One region of the Pseudomonas sp. TH04 genome, then DNA from elsewhere that is predicted to be linked to it. Evidence: riboswitches for the same ligand, from Rfam matches in the RefSeq annotation. Region 1 holds a riboswitch; the other holds the start of a gene.

Region 1 (7,881 bases):
AGAAGCGAGACTGACGGCCAGGGGCAGTCTTGCCCGGCGCCAGAACTGGTTTACTGAGGTCATCGACGCTACTCCATGTGCATTATTGTTATGGCAGTGAGTCTGTCTTCTGGATGCTTGTAACGGCCGGAATACAACGATTCCAATGCCAAATTGCAACCGCGCCCCAATGGCCCGATGCACAACATCCTTGAAAAACTCAGGAAGGGACTATAGCCAGCGGGGGGTATCGCTTGATCCCTCTAAAGTGTGATTTGCATCACCAACCCGTCTGCCACAACCCTTTCGCCACGCCGACGAAGGCCGGCGAGGCAAGGATGGCTGAAAATTGGCAAATCACAAGTGGAGGCGCGAGATAGAGCATTGCCGCGCCCGACCGGGCGCGGCGAGAGGCGTCAGAGGGTGGACAGGAACGTGCTGTTGTTGGCCTGCCATTCAATGATGTCGATGCGGATACGTTTTTTGTCGAGTTTTCCGACACTGGTCTTGGGAATTTCAGTAACAACGGCGATCTGGCTAGGAATGGCCCACTTGCTCAAGTGGCCCAGTTCAACGAAAGGCTTGAGGTGTTCCTTGAGCTCGCGGGCACCTATCACATGGCCATCACGCACCACCAGCAAGGCAAACGGGCGCTCGCCCCACTGCGGGTCGGCGATGCCCACCACCGCTACTTCGCGTACCGCCGGGTGACGGCTGACCAGGTCCTCGAGGGCCAGGGACGAGATCCACTCGCCGCCGGTCTTGATCACGTCCTTGATGCGGTCGCGAATATCGATCACGCCAAACGCGTCCAGGGTGGCCACATCGCCGGTGTGCATCCAGCCGCCTTCCCACAGCTCGGCACCCTTTTGCGGCTCGTTGTAATAGCCTTCGGTCAGCCAGGGCGCACGCAACACCAATTCGCCCTGGGACTCGCCGTCGGCGGGCAGGAAGTTGCCGTCGCCGTCGATGATTGCCGCCTCCACCAACGGCCCGGGCACGCCGGCCTTGATGCGGTAGGTGGTGCGTTCGTCTTCGCTGCCGGCCATCAATTCTTCGTTGAGATGGGCGCAGGACACCAATGGCCCGGTTTCGGACATGCCGTACGCGGCGGTCAATTGAATGCCACGCGCTTTGGACGCTTCATACAACGTGCGATTGAGCGCGCTGCCGCCGATGACGATTTTCCAGCCGCCAAAGTCCACGTCCTGGGCAGCCTTGGCGTTGAGCACCATTTGCAGGATGGTCGGCACGCAGTGGGAAAAGGTGACCTTTTCCTTGCGCCACAACTCCACCAGGTATTCCGGGTCGTAGCGGCCGGGGTACACCTGCTTCAAGCCGAGCATGGTTGCCACATACGGCAAGCCCCAGGCGTGGACGTGGAACATCGGTGTGATCGGCATGTACACGTCGTTGGTGCCCAGCAGGCGCACGCTGTCGACACTGCCCATGATGGTCGCCACGCCCATGGTGTGCAGCACCAACTGGCGGTGGGTGAAGTACACACCCTTGGGGTTGCCGGTGGTGCCGGTGGTGTAGAAGGTGGTGGCGACCGAATTTTCGTCGAAGTCCTGGAAGTCGTACTGGGGGCTCGCGGCCGCCAGCAGGGTTTCGTACTCGCCGACCAGATTGGGCAGCTCGGCGGTTTTGGATTCGCCGTCGGTGAGCAGCAGCGTCTTGTCGACCGTGGTCAACTGCCCGGCAATGGCCTGGTAGAGGCCCACAAACTCACTGTTGACCAGCACAAAGCGGTCTTCGGCGTGGTTCATGGTGTAGAGGATCTGTTCCGGCGACAGCCGCACATTGATCGTGTGGATCACCGCACCGATCATCGGGATGGCGAACATGCACTCCAGGTAACGGTGGCTGTCCCAGTCCATCACCGCAACGGTGTCACCGGCTTTGACCCCAGCTTCGGTCAACACATTGGCCAAGCGGGCCACGCGTTCAATCAAGGTTGGGTAGGTGTAGCGCAGTTTGTCGCGGTAGATGATTTCCCGGGTCTTCTCATAGCGCGCCCCGGACATCAACAGGCGCTTGATCAACAGCGGGTATTGGTAAGCGCCTTCGGCGGGCGGGATAACACGGGTCTGCAACATACGAATCCCTTATCTGACTGCACGGTCTTGGCTTGAAGACCTGCACTTTAGAGCGCTTGTGTTTCAGCTAAATCAGCCAAAGGAATGATTTGCAGCGCTCAATGAATGCTAGCTTTGCGCCATTAGTGGAGCATTGCTGAGATGAAATGTGGGCACTATCGGGGGATAACTATCTGCAAGCCTTATGGTTGTCACCGGGCTACGGAGTACATATCCGTTATAAGCGTCATGGCAGCTATGGGTTTCGCCCTTACGGCGACTCACTTTGGAAAAGCCCCAAAGTAAGCAAAGGACTCTTGCCCCACCACTCGGCACCTCGCCTAGGCTCGGTGTGCCCTCACGCAGGCTTTGGACCGTGGGCCGCCGCCATGGGCCATCCTTGGCCCAACGCGGCTAACCCGGCGTCCTGCCGGGTTACCCACGCTCCAAAGCCTGCGTTCGGCCAGCGTGGTTAACGGGGCGCCTAAGATCAACAGCAGATCAAGATCAAAAGCAGAGCACGACGGCCTAGTAGCCGACCTGAGTGGTTAGATCAAAAGCAAAGCTTAGGCAGCCTTACAGCCGAGCTGATCTTGGAAACTGAACTCGGATAAATGTGGGAAGGGGCTCGCTCCCGATAGCAGTGTGTCAGTTGATGCATCTGGTGACTGACCCGCCGCATTCGCGAGCAAGCCCGCTCCCACATTTTGACCTCGGTGCATCAGGTAGAGGGTGTGCTGCTCTTCAGGCTGTACACCGTCAATGTGGGAGCTGGCTTGTCGGACCGCCGAACCGCTGCGATAGCATCAACTGGATATGCCTGATGTACCGATGTGTCTGCATCGCAGCAGTTCGGCGGTCCGACAAGCCAGCTCCCACAGAAAAGCAGTTCTGCTTCTGATCTGCCTCTGCTGTGTTTTGCCCTACTTTCGCTTCTACCACTCAGGTCGGCTACCAGGCCGCCGTGCTCTGCTGTTGATCTGCTGTTGATCTTGATCTGACAGGCCCCGTTAACCACGCTGGCCGAACGCAGGCTTGAATCCGTGGGTAACCCGGCAGGACGCCGGGTTAGCCGCACTGGGCCAGGGATGGCCCATTGCGGCGGCCCACGGTCCAAAGCCTGCGTGAGGGCATGCCGAGCCTGGGCGAGGCACCGAGTGGTGGGGCAAAGCGTTTTTTGGTTACTTTTTTAGGCGCTTGTAAAAAAGTGACCCGCCGTAAGGGCGGAACCCTAAGCAGCCGTTACCGCAGCAACGGATATGCCCCCCATCTACCCCACCCGAAAAAAAACCATGCCTCATTTCATGCTGGTAAACGCAAGCTTCACACCAATAGCAATCAACACCGCCCCCATGGTCCGATCAAACCAGTGCCCCATGCGCGCAAACCCAGCCCGCACGCGCTGCTGGCTGAACAACATGGCCACCAGACAAAACCACACCGCCGTCGCCACGGCCAGGTACACCCCATAACCGGCCTGAATCGCCAGCGGCGTATGCGGATTAATCACCACCGTAAACAGCGACAGAAAGAACAACGTGGCCTTAGGGTTCAAGCCATTGGTCACAAACCCTGCAGTAAACGCCCCACGCGCGGTGCGTTCACCCACTTCACGGTGCAACTCGCCCTCGGCCACGGGCTTGGCCGGTTGCGCGCGCAACGCCTTGAAGCCGATGTACAGCAGGTAAGCCGCCGCCGCCCATTTCAACGCGTTGAACAGCACGATCGACTGCGACACGATCAAGCCAATCCCGAGCAGTGAGTAACCCACGTGAAGGAAAATCGCAGAACCAACACCCAGCGCGGTCCAGGTTCCGGCGCGACGGCCATGGGTCACACTCTCGCGCACCACCACGGCGAAATCCGGACCGGGACTCGCCACCGCTAACAAGTGAATCAAGGCTACGGTCAAAAACTCGGCGGCGTACATACTCACTCCAGTAAGAAACTGATTATTTCATCTGATAGGCTCGGGAGATTACGCCTTCGAACCCTGTCGCAAAAGGTACAGTTGATGACGAACAATCGCCGCGCCGTCTTCCTTGATCACCCGTCCCTGGACCTTGGGGACCTGGACCTCAGCGAATTGCGCAACAGCTTCAGCGACCTGCAGTTGTACGCACATACCACGCCACAAAACGTGGTCGAGCGCCTGCAAGGTGCACAAGTGGCGATCAGTAACAAGATCGCCCTCAACACCGAAACCCTGGAGGCCTGCCCCGAGCTCAAGTTGATCCTTGTATCGGCTACCGGCACCAACAATGTCGACCTCGCCGCCGCCCGCGCCCACGGCATTACCGTGAGCAACTGCCAGGGCTACGGCACACCGTCGGTGGCACAGCACACGATCATGCTGTTGCTTAACCTGGCGACACGCTTGAACGACTACCAACGGGACGTTGCCGCAGGCAAGTGGCAAGAGGCCAAGCAGTTCTGCCTGTTGGACTACCCGATTGTCGAGCTGGAGGGCAAAACCCTTGGCCTGCTCGGCCATGGCGAATTGGGCAGTGCCGTGGCGCGCCTGGCCGAGGCCTTTGGCATGCGCGTGGTGCTGGGCGCAATTCCCGGGCGCCCTGCCCGCGCCGACCGCATGCCATTGGATGAATTGCTCACGCAGGTCGACGCGCTCACGCTGCACTGCCCGCTCAATGAACACACCCGCGACTTTATCGGTGCCCGCGAACTGGCGCTGCTCAAGCCCGGCGCGTTTATCGTCAATACGGCGCGCGGCGGCTTGATCAACGAACAGGCGCTGGCGGACGCTTTGCGCAGTGGCCATCTGGGCGGCGCGGCGACCGACGTCCTCAGCGTGGAGCCACCGGTGCAGGGCAACCCGCTGCTGGCTGGCGACATTCCTCGGCTGATCGTCACCCCCCACAACGCCTGGGGCAGTCGCGAAGCGCGGCAACGAATCGTCGGCCAATTGGCCGAAAACGCCCGAGGCTTTTTCAGCGGTGCCCCGCTGCGTGTCGTCAGTTGATAAACTGCGCCCCTTTTCAAGGAGCAGACCATGGATCCGCGCAGTGAAGTACTGCTTCGTCAGGCCGAACTTTTTCAAGGCAACCTGTTGCTGGTCGGGTTGCCCGCCGACGATTTGCTCGGCCGCCTACCCAATGCCCACGGCTGGTGCTGGCATGCCGGTGACCAGGCCGCGCTCGACGCACGCTTCCCCGAGCGCAGCCAGTTCGGCGTGAACGTGCCGGAGCGCGCGTTTGATGCGGCGGTGATTTTCCTGCCCAAGTCCAAGGACCTCACCGACTACCTGCTCAACGCCGTGGCCGCGCGCCTGCCCGGTGCCGAGCTGTTTCTGGTCGGGGAGAAAAAAGGCGGCATCGAAAGCGCCGCCAAACAGATGAGCCCTTTCGGCAAACCCCGCAAGCTCGATAACGCGCGGCATTGCCAGCTGTGGCAAGTCACCGTGGCCAACGCCCCGCAAGCGGTCGAGCTGGAAAGCCTGGCACAGGTCTTCGATGTGCCGCTGGCCGAAGGGCCGCTCAAGGTGGTGAGCCTGCCGGGCGTGTTCAGCCACGGGCGCCTGGATCGCGGCACCGAGCTGTTGCTTGAGCATCTGGACAAACTGCCCAGCGGGCATTTGCTGGACTTCGGTTGCGGCGCGGGCGTGCTGGGGGCGGCGGTCAAACGTCGCTACCCGCATAACACCGTGACGCTGCTGGACGTGGATGCGTTCGCCGCTGCCAGCAGTCGCCTGACCCTGGCAGCCAATGGTCTGGAAGCCGAAGTGTTGACCGGTGACGGCATCGACGCCGCACCGATGGGTTTGAACGCGATTTTGAGCAACCCGCCGTTCCATGTCGGGGTGCACACGGATTATTTCGCCACGGAAAACTTGCTGCGAAAAGCCGCGAAACACCTGGCAAAAGGCGGCGAACTTCGCTTGGTTGCCAACAGCTTCCTCAAGTACCAACCGCTGATCGAAGAGCACTTGGGCATCTGCGCGATCAAGGCCGAAGGCAATGGTTTCCGCATTTACCGTGCCAAACGCGGCTGATGGTTTTTTGAAAAAGAAGGCTTGCCGAATGGGTTTTGCCTAGGCAGAATCCGCTCCGTCCTAGGGGAGTAGTCTCCCACGAGCGCCACGCTCGTCCGGCATACGTCAACATACTTGGTCAACAGACCATGGCGTATGCGACCCAGGAGTCCGCACAGACGGACCGGGGTTTGACAAGACCTATGACACGCACACCTTACCCGGGGCGGGAAGGCTGTACGTGTCATAGCCGTGTCGACCCGCCCCTGGAAACCTACCTGATGCTGGATTCATTACTCGTTCCTACCGCAATCGTTGCCTTGGCCGAAATCGGCGACAAGACGCAGCTGCTCGCCCTCATCCTGGCCGCACGCTTTCGCAAACCCTGGCCGATCATTGCCGGCATCGTCGCCGCAACCCTGGCCAACCATGCCGCCGCCGGTGCCGTGGGGGCCTGGTTCGGCAGTTTCTTCTCGGATGCGGTGTTGCACTGGATCCTCGCGGCGAGTTTCTGCGCCACGGCGCTGTGGACCCTGGTGCCGGACAAACTCGACGATGACGAAGCCAGTACCACACGCAAGTTCGGGCCGTTCCTGACCACGCTGATTGCGTTCTTCCTTGCGGAAATCGGTGACAAGACGCAGATCGCCACGGTGATGCTGGCGGCGCAGTATCCGGAGTTGTGGCTGGTGATTATCGGCACCACCCTGGGCATGCTGATTGCGAACGTGCCGGTGGTCTTGGCGGGGAATTTCGCGGCGGAGAAGCTGCCGCTGACCTTGATTCGTAGACTCGCGGCGACGGCGTTTTTCGTCCTGGCGGTGGTGGCGGTTTACAAGGCCATGCAAAGCAGCGGCTGGTTGTAAACCCAATCAAATGTGGGAGCGGGCTTGCTCGCGAAGGCGGCGGTCCAGTCAAAGATTTACCGACTGATACTGCGCATTCGCGAGCAAGCCCGCTCCCACATTTAGATCTTCACAAGCCTTGAAATATCAGGACTTTTTAGCCTGTTGATAGAGCGGCATCACTTTCGGAATCGCCGCCTGCAACGAGGCGATCCGACTGTCGGAAGCCGGGTGCGTGCTCATGAACTCCGGCGGCGCGCCTTCCGAAGCCTTGGCCATCTTGTTCCACAACGTGATGGCTGCGTTCGGGTTGTAGCCCGCCCGGGCCGATAGCTCCAGCCCGATCAGGTCGGCTTCGTTTTCGTTGGCGCGGCTGTTCGGCAAAGTCATGCCGTAGTTGGCAACCGTGTCGGCTAAAGCCAGGCTGTCCTGACCCAACCCGAACAAGGCACCGGCGCCCTGCTTGGCCATCTGGATGCCATAGGCCTTGGACATGGCTTCACGCCCGTGTTCGCGCAACGCGTGGGCGATTTCATGGCCCATCACCGCAGCCAACTCGTCATCAGTAAGCTTGAGGTTGTCGATCAACGCGCTGTACACAAATATCTTGCCGCCAGGCCCGCAGTTGGCGTTCATCTCATCGCTTTTGATCAGGTTCACTTCCCACTTCCACTGCGCCGCATCCGGGCGGAAGGTCGGTGCCTGGGCGATCAGACGATTGGCAATCGCCTGCACGCGCTTGGCGTTGGCACTGGTCTTGTCCAGCATGCCTTTGCCACTCGCCTCTCCCAGCGTCTGCTGATAGGACTGGGCATACATCTGGTCGACTTCCTGGCTCGACAGCATGCTGAACATGTACTGCTTGCGCTCTACCCCGACGGCACCGCCGTTAGTGGTGTTAACCGACTGGCAACCAGCCAGCAGCATCGCTGCACTGAGTACGCTTACCGCCAATGACTTCTTCATGAACACTCTCCCTGGAAACCTGGCG
Region 2 (7,881 bases), 3.7 Mb from region 1:
AGGCGATCAAGGTGCTGCAAGCCTCGGGCATTGCCTACGTGTCCATCGCCGAGGCTGATTGGGACAACGCGCCTGACTTGCCTGAAACCTTCCGTCACGCGGTACGCAGCACGTTCAGCGGGCGGATCATCTACGCCGGGCGTTACACCGCAGCGCGCGGCGCAGCCCTGGTGGACGCCGGGCTGGCAGACCTGATTGCGTTCGGACGCCCATTCATTGCCAACCCGGATCTGCCGCAGCGGCTGTTCAACGGCTGGCCGCTGAACCCGCTGCGCGCCGAAGGCATGTACGGCGGTTCGGAGCAGGGCTACACCGATTACCCGGTGTACGCCGAGTAATCACTCCACCCGCAACACAATCTTGCCAATGTGGTCGCCGCCTTCCATCCGTGCATGGGCCTGGGCGGCGTCGGTGTACGCGTACACTTTGTCGATGATCGGCAGGCATCGCCCGGCGGACAGCACCGGCCACACGTATTCGCGCAGTTGTTCGGCAATCGCGGCTTTTTCGTCCTTGGTGCGTGCGCGCAGCAGCGAGCCGGTGATGACTGCGCGTTTGCCGAGGATGGTCAGCAGGTCGACGTCATTGGCCTTGCCGCCGCCGAGGAAACCCAGCATCACCAGATGCCCGTCCATGGCCAGCGCCTTGAGGTTGTTGTTGAGGTAGGAGGCACCCATGATGTCGAGGATGACATTCACTCCTTTGTCGCCGGTCTTCTGCGCGATGACCGCGGCGAAGTCCTCTTCGCGGTAATTGATCGGCTCGGCGCCCAGCTTGGCAATCGCCGCGCATTTGTCGGCACTGCCGGCGGTGGCAAATGCCTGAATCCCGTACTCGCGGCAGAGCATCAGCGCGGTGGTGCCGATGCCGCTGGTGCCACCGTGGATCAGCACGCTCTGGCCGGTGTGCGCGTCGCCGAGGCCGAACAGGTTGGCCCAGACGGTGAAAAAGGTCTCCGGCACGGCAGCGGCTTGAATCCAGTCCATGCCCTCCGGGATCGGCAGGGCCTGGCTTGCCGGTACGCTGCAAAACTGGGCATAGCCACCGCCGTTGGTCAGCGCACAGACTTTGTCGCCCAGGCTGTATTGCGTCACGCCGTCGCCGAGGGCGACCACTTCACCGGCGACTTCCAGGCCCGGAATCGGGCTCATACCGGGTTTCATCGGGTACTTGCCCGCGCGTTGCAGGGCATCCGGGCGATTGACCCCGGCGGCATGCACGCGAATCAGGATTTCACCGGGGCCTGCCACGGGCACGTCGGCCCGGCGAGGTTGCAGGACTTCAGGGCCGCCGGGGGCGGTGATTTCGATCAGGGTCATTTCTTTGGGCAGGGTCATTGTGCAATTCCTTTAACCGGGAGCGTATGGAGTGGGACCACAGTGCGCGAGCGTTGATTCAACCGGAACGCTGTCATGTCAGCACATGCCTGCAAGTCTACCGGCGCCGGTGCCGACACAATCGCCCCGGCTCCGGCGCACAGGCGCCGGGGGATTCTACGGGGACAGGCGGTTATGAACGAATCAAAGTACCAGGCGCTGGGGCTGTTGTTCCTGCGCGTCAGCGGCGCGGTGTTTCTGATGTGGGTGCATGGGTTGCCGAAGCTGCTGCACTACAGCGACCAACTGGCGTTGATCGAAGACCCGTTTCACCTCGGCACCCACGTCACGCTGTGCCTGGCGATTGTCGCCGAAGTGCTGTGCCCGCTGCTGATCATCGCCGGTGTGCGGGTGCGCCTGGCGTGCTTGCCGATCCTGGCCGTGCTGTGGGTGGCCTTGCTGGTGGTGCATCCGCAATGGACGGTGTTTGAGGGGCAGTTCGGCTGGCTGTTGTTGATTATCTTCACCAGCATTCTGATCGCTGGCCCGGGGCGGTTGGCGCTCAGCCAGCGGTATGCCTGAATAAAAAAAGGCCGGGCAAGCCCTAATGCCAGTCAGTTAAGCGCAGATCTCCTGTGGGAGCGGCGGTGCGACGATTCGACTTGCTCGCGAAAGCGGTGGGTCAGTCAACATCAATGTTTGCTGGGCCGACGTCTTCGCGGGCAAGCCCGCTCCCACAGGAGATCTTCGCTGCATTGAGCATTTCAGTTCGCTTAACTGACTGGCATTAGGGCAAGCCCGGCCAACAAGGAGCGGGGGGTTCAGCCGTTTCAGCGGTTCAGGAACGCCAACAAGTCTTCGTTCAACTGCTGGGTATGCGTGGCCGCAAAACCGTGCGGTGCATCCTTGTACACTTTGAGTTGCGCGCCCTTGATCATCTCGGCTGCCACTTTGCCGGTGGTCTCGAAGGGTACGACCTGGTCGCCGTCACCGTGGATCACCAGGGTGGGCACGTCGATCTTGGCCATGTCCGGACGGAAGTCGGTCTCGGAGAACACGGTGACGCAATCCACGGTCGACTTGAGCGACGCCAGCAAGGCAATTTGCAGGGTCTGGGTGAGTACGCCCTCGGAGACTTTTTGACCCTTATTGATGCCATAGAACGTCGGGTTGAAGTCGGCGATGAATTGCGCGCGATCGTTCAGCAGCCCGGCCTTGATGCCGTCGAACACGTCGGTCGGCACGCCTTGTGGGTAATCCGGTTTCTGGCCGAACATCGGCGTTACGGCGCCCAGCAAGACCAGGCCGGCCACGCGCGCCGTGCCATGGCGTGCAATGTAGCGTGCTACGTCACCGCCACCCATCGAGAAGCCCACCAGGGTCACCTCCTTGAGGTCCAGGTGTTCGATCAGTTGGGCAATATCGTCGGCGAAGGTGTCGTAGTCGTTACCGGTCCACGGCTGGTCCGAACGGCCGAAACCACGGCGGTCGAACGCAATGGTGCGAAAGCCACGGCTGCTCAGGTATTCCATCTGGTATTCCCACATGTCGGCGTCCAACGGCCAGCCGTGGCTGAACAGCACAGGTTTACCGCTGCCCCAGTCCTTGAAATAGATCTGGGTACCGTCTTTGGCAACGAATGTACTCATGGAAAACTCCTTGGGTAGTCGAGGGGAATGTCCGTTTTACTATTGCGTTAAACCGGACGAAGGGCTTGTACGGATGTGCTCGGTTGAACGGTTCAGCGTCTATATTGGTCCACTGATTCCTACCGTCAGTTCAACAGGTGAACCAAATGGCCAAGACTTACAGCTACGCCGCTCGGGATTCCAAGGATGCGCTCAAACCCTTTACCTTTGAGCGCCGTGCGCCAGGGGCGGATGACGTACAGATCGATATCCTCTACTGCGGCGTCTGCCACTCCGACCTGCACACCGCGCGCAATGAGTGGCACAACACCTTGTACCCGTCGGTGCCCGGCCATGAGATTGTCGGCCGCGTAACCGCGGTCGGCGCCAACGTGACGAAATTCAAGGTGGGCGACCTGGCCGGCGTCGGTTGTATGGTCGACAGCTGCCAGCACTGCGCCTCCTGCGCTGAAGGCGAGGAGCAATACTGCGAGAACGGGTTTACCGGTACTTACAACGGCCCGGTGTTTGGTGGGGAAAACACCTTCGGTGGCTACTCGGACACTATCGTGGTCAAGGAGAAGTTCGTGCTGCGCATCTCCCATGACGATACCAACCTGGCGGCCGTGGCGCCGCTGCTGTGCGCCGGCATTACCACCTACTCGCCGTTGCACCATTGGAAGGTCGGCCCCGGCAAGAAAGTCGGCGTGGTCGGCCTCGGCGGGCTGGGGCATATGGCGGTGAAGATCGCGCATGCCATGGGCGCCCATGTGACGCTGTTCACCACCTCGCCGAACAAACGTGAAGACGGCCTGCGCCTGGGCGCCGACCAGGTTGTGGTGTCGAAGAACCCGGACGAAATGGCCAAGGTCGTCAACAGCCTGGACTTCATCCTCAACACGGTTGCCGCGCCGCATAACCTTGATGCCTTCCTCAACCTGCTCAAGCGCGACGGCACCATGACCCTGGTCGGCGCGCCCGACAGCCCGCACCCGTCGCCTACGGTATTCAACCTGATCTTCAAGCGCCGCAGCCTGGCCGGTTCGTTGATCGGTGGTATCCAGGAAACCCAGGACATGCTGGATTTCTGCGCCAAGCACAAGATTGTCTCGGACATCGAGATGATCGATATCCAGGGCATCAATGAGGCGTACGAGCGGATGCTCAAGGGCGATGTGAAGTATCGCTTCGTGATTGATATGGAGAGTTTGAAGAAGGAAAGCCACGCGGCTTGAACGCAATCTCTACACCACTGAAGATCTAATGTGGGAGCGGGCTTGCTCGCGAAAGCAGTGTGCCAGTCGATGAATATTCTGACTGACACCGCGCTTTCGCGAGCAAGCCCGCTCCCACATTTTGTTTCGTGCCGGTCTTCAGGCCGACAAGTGCTCATACAAAATCGTCGCACCCACCAGCATCAGCACCACGCCACCGACCATCTCGGCGCGCTTGCCTACCACCGTCCCCAGCACCCGGCCGAGCATCATGCCAATGGTCACCATGGTCATGGTCGCAAGGCCTATCGCCGCTGACGCGAGCAGAATATTCACGTCGACAAATGCCAGGCCCACACCCACAGCCATCGCGTCGATGCTGGTCGCAAAGGCCGTCACCGCGAGGATCATGAACGAATGCTGAGTCGGTTTTTCCACCGCGTCGTCATCGGCCTTGAGCCCGTTGTAGATCATGTGCAGGCCCAGTGCGACCAGCAGGGTAAAGGCGATCCAGTGGTCCCAGCTTTCGACCCACCGCGTGGCGGCATGGCCGATGGCCCAGCCGATCATCGGCGTGATGGCTTCGATTACACCAAAGATCAGGCCGGCGCGCAGGGCTTCGCTCAGGCGTGGCTTATGCAGGCTGGAGCCTTTGCCGATGGCCGCCGCAAAGGCGTCCGTGGACATGGCAAGGGCGAGAAGAATCAGGGAAATGGGGTTCACGGTAGGGCTTCCAGTCGGGCTGTATGAGTCAACGACACAACCACACGCCCGACATTAGGCATGGATGTGTCGCTGGTCTCACCAACCTCAACGGTGTTCGTACCACGGCAGGTTGCCGAATATGTTGATACGAACGCTTCTGCACGGGTCAGAAGCCGGTTACTCCCCAACGAAGGGCCGCATGCTAGACGATCAACCATGAAAAAATTGTCAACGCCCTTCAAAGGCGGGTGGGCGACGTTCGGCAAAGGCTGCCAGCCCCTCACTCAAGTCTGCGCTCGCGCAGGCCTGGCGACGCAGTTCGGCGATCTGCTCCATGGCCTGCACGGGCATGGGTTGCAGGTCTTCGAGAATGCGCAATTGCTCCTTTACCGCCTCAATTGCCAACGGCGCCTTGGCGGCGATGCCTTGGGCGATTTCCACGGCGGTGGCTTCCAGCGCCTCGCTAGGGACCAGACGGTTGATCACGCCAAAGCGTTCGGCGCGTTCGGCGTCGAGTGCCTGCGCGCAGAAAAACAGCTCCTTAAGCACATGAATCGGCAAGTTGTTGAAGAACCGCAGCAGGCCGCTGGTGGTATAGGGCAAGCCGATGTTGGCCGGGGTCATGGCGAAGCTCGCGCTGTGGTCGGCCACTACCATGTCGCAACTCATGGCCAGGTCCACGGCGCCGCCCCAGGCCGAGCCTGAAATCAGCGCAATCACCACGCCGGGGTAGGCGCGGATTCGCCGCAGCAGTTGCTCCAGGGGTTTGCCATAGGCAACGGGGTCGCGGTCGCGGGCCACTTCGCCAAGATCATGGCCGGCGCTCCACACCGTCTGGCCGACGTCGGCACCCAGAATCACCACGCTGACGCGCTGGGCGGCGAGGGCGACCAGGTGTTCATCCAGGCGGGCGAGCACGTGCGCACTGAGGGCGTTGCGCTGAGTGGGGTTGCCGAAGGTCAGGCGTGCGATGCGCGTGTCGATAAGGTTGAGCGTCACAGTGGCAGTCATGATGCGGTTCCTGCTGAACATTCGGATGGGCTGGCCTGCACGCGCACGTTGGCCTTGAGCAGCCTTTGTACGGACGCCGGCTCCAAACCCGCTTCGCGCACTACCTCGACACAGGGTGCGCCGGGCAACGGCGGTGGCCGCGTCACGCCACCATAATAATTTTCGACACCAACTCCACCACCGTCTTGGCCTGCAACTTCTTCATCAACCGCGCCCGATGGACTTCCACCGTGCGGTGGGAGATCGCCAGGCGCAGGGCGATTTCCTTGGATTTGAGGCCGTTGACGATGTGCATGGCAATTTCCCGCTCCCGGGGTGTGAGGTCCCCGGTGCCCTGGTGGCTGCGATCGAGGCGTTCGAAGTGCCAGATCATCAGCTTGAACGGGTCTTTGGGCGTGAGCGTGTAGCCGTGGGACTTGGCCCAGAACACTTCGCCGCTTTTGTGCTGCATGAAACGTTCGTCGGAGTAGCGGCCGTTTTCACTGTCCAGCAACCAGTCGTGGCTGCGCTTGCCGATGGCGTGGTAGTCAGCCTGGGACGGGTAGATCAGCAGCGTCAGCTGGTTGACCAATGCGTCACGCGAGTAGCCGAACAACTGCAGGAAAGCGTCGTTGCAGTCGACGATCACACGGTTGCTGGTGACCAGTTGCGGTGCGGGGGACAGCTGGAACGCCAGGCGCCCGATGTCGTGGAGTTGTTGTGCAAACACAGTCATTGGGCATCCTGCCTCGTTGTTTTTCTCACCTCGGGCTACTTAGCCATGTAAGTAGTTACACGAATTGGCGCCGGCCCGCTGGTGGGTCATTGTAAGGAATGTCCGTATCAAGAACAGAAGAAATTGATTATGCCTGCTGATTGCGTCTCCATTGTTGCCGCTGGTCATTCGCGTTTTGGTCGCCTGGAAGGCACCACCCTTGAGGACCTGATCGTGCAGGTCACCCGCGAAGCCCTGGCGGATGCGGCCATTGATGCTTCAGCAATCGATGCACTGTTTCTGGGCCACTTCAACTCGGGGCTGGTGCCTGACGGGTTCGCCTCTTCCCTGTTATTGCAGGCCGACCCCGGCCTGCGCTTCAAACCGGCCACCCGCTGTGAGAATGCCTGCGCGTCCGGCTCGGCGGCGATCCAGGCCGGGGTCAATGCGATCCTGTCCGGCAGCGCGGAACTGGTGTTGGTGGTGGGCGCCGAAAAGATGACCCACACTTCCACCGCCGAGGTCACCCAGGCCTTGGCCGGCGCCGGCTATCAGAACGACCCGGGCGAAGCCGGCTTGAGTTTCCCGCAACTGTTCGGCCGGGCTGCCCGCCAATATGCCGAACGCTACCACTGCCCACTGGGCTCGATGGCGGCCATCGCTACCAAGAACCACTCCAATGCCATGGCCAACCCGTTGGCGCAGATGCACCGGGTGATGGATTTCGAACACTGTAACAACGTGTCCAAGAGCAACCCGTTTGTGGCCGAGTCATTGCGCCTGACCGACTGCTCACTGATCAGCGACGGCGCCGCCGCGATCATCCTGGCCTCGCCCAAACGCGCGCGGGCGTTTCGCCGTGATGTGCAGATCTGCGCGATGACCCAGGTCAACGATTGCCTGCCCATCGCCCAGCGCGACATCCTGGCCTTTGAGGGCCCGCAAAGGGCGATCCACACGGCATTGCGCGGTGCAAATATCACCCTGGCCGACTTGAGTTTCGCCGAGGTGCATGACTGCTTCACCATCGCCGAACTGCTGATCTACGAAGCCATGGGCCTGGCGCCAAAAGGTGAGGGCCATCGTGTGCTCGACAGCGGCGTGGTGCGCGCCGGTGGGCGGCTGCCGGTGAACCTTTCCGGTGGGCTCAAGGCCAAGGGGCATCCGGTGGGCGCCACGGGGGTATCGATGCATGCCCTGGCGTTTCGGCAATTGACCGGCGAGCCAATTGGCCTGGCGGTGCCAGACCCGGAGTTCGGCCTGGTGTTCAACATGGGCGGCATGGCGGTGGCCAACTACGCCTCGGTCCTGCA

What was found. Region 1 has a riboswitch for manganese ahead of JFT85_RS11275 (TMEM165/GDT1 family protein). Riboswitches for the same ligand answer to the same signal wherever they lie in the genome.
Region 2: linked by a shared signal. The riboswitch ahead of mntP (manganese efflux pump MntP) and the one ahead of JFT85_RS11275 (TMEM165/GDT1 family protein) in region 1 are both predicted to bind manganese.

Annotation. Positions count from the first base shown of each region.
Region 1 covers NZ_JAEKEA010000001.1:2,504,666-2,512,546, forward strand. Annotated here, with positions in the region: gene JFT85_RS11250 (DUF1302 domain-containing protein) at 1-63, opposite strand, end outside; gene JFT85_RS11255 (fatty acid--CoA ligase) at 396-2,078, opposite strand; gene JFT85_RS11260 (LysE family translocator) at 3,355-3,987, opposite strand; gene JFT85_RS11265 (2-hydroxyacid dehydrogenase) at 4,072-5,037, shown strand; gene JFT85_RS11270 (class I SAM-dependent methyltransferase) at 5,068-6,066, shown strand; yybP-ykoY riboswitch at 6,117-6,238, shown strand; gene JFT85_RS11275 (TMEM165/GDT1 family protein) at 6,327-6,911, shown strand; gene JFT85_RS11280 (M48 family metallopeptidase) at 7,038-7,856, opposite strand.
Region 2 covers NZ_JAEKEA010000001.1:6,193,929-6,201,809, forward strand. Annotated here, with positions in the region: gene JFT85_RS28010 (alkene reductase) at 1-338, shown strand, start outside; gene JFT85_RS28015 (NAD(P)H-quinone oxidoreductase) at 339-1,337, opposite strand; gene JFT85_RS28020 (DoxX family protein) at 1,512-1,898, shown strand; gene JFT85_RS28025 (alpha/beta fold hydrolase) at 2,147-2,965, opposite strand; gene JFT85_RS28030 (NAD(P)-dependent alcohol dehydrogenase) at 3,112-4,179, shown strand; gene mntP (manganese efflux pump MntP) at 4,318-4,881, opposite strand; yybP-ykoY riboswitch at 4,894-5,061, opposite strand; gene scpB (methylmalonyl-CoA decarboxylase) at 5,092-5,874, opposite strand; gene JFT85_RS28045 (LuxR C-terminal-related transcriptional regulator) at 6,017-6,589, opposite strand; gene JFT85_RS28050 (acetyl-CoA acetyltransferase) at 6,719-7,881, shown strand, end outside.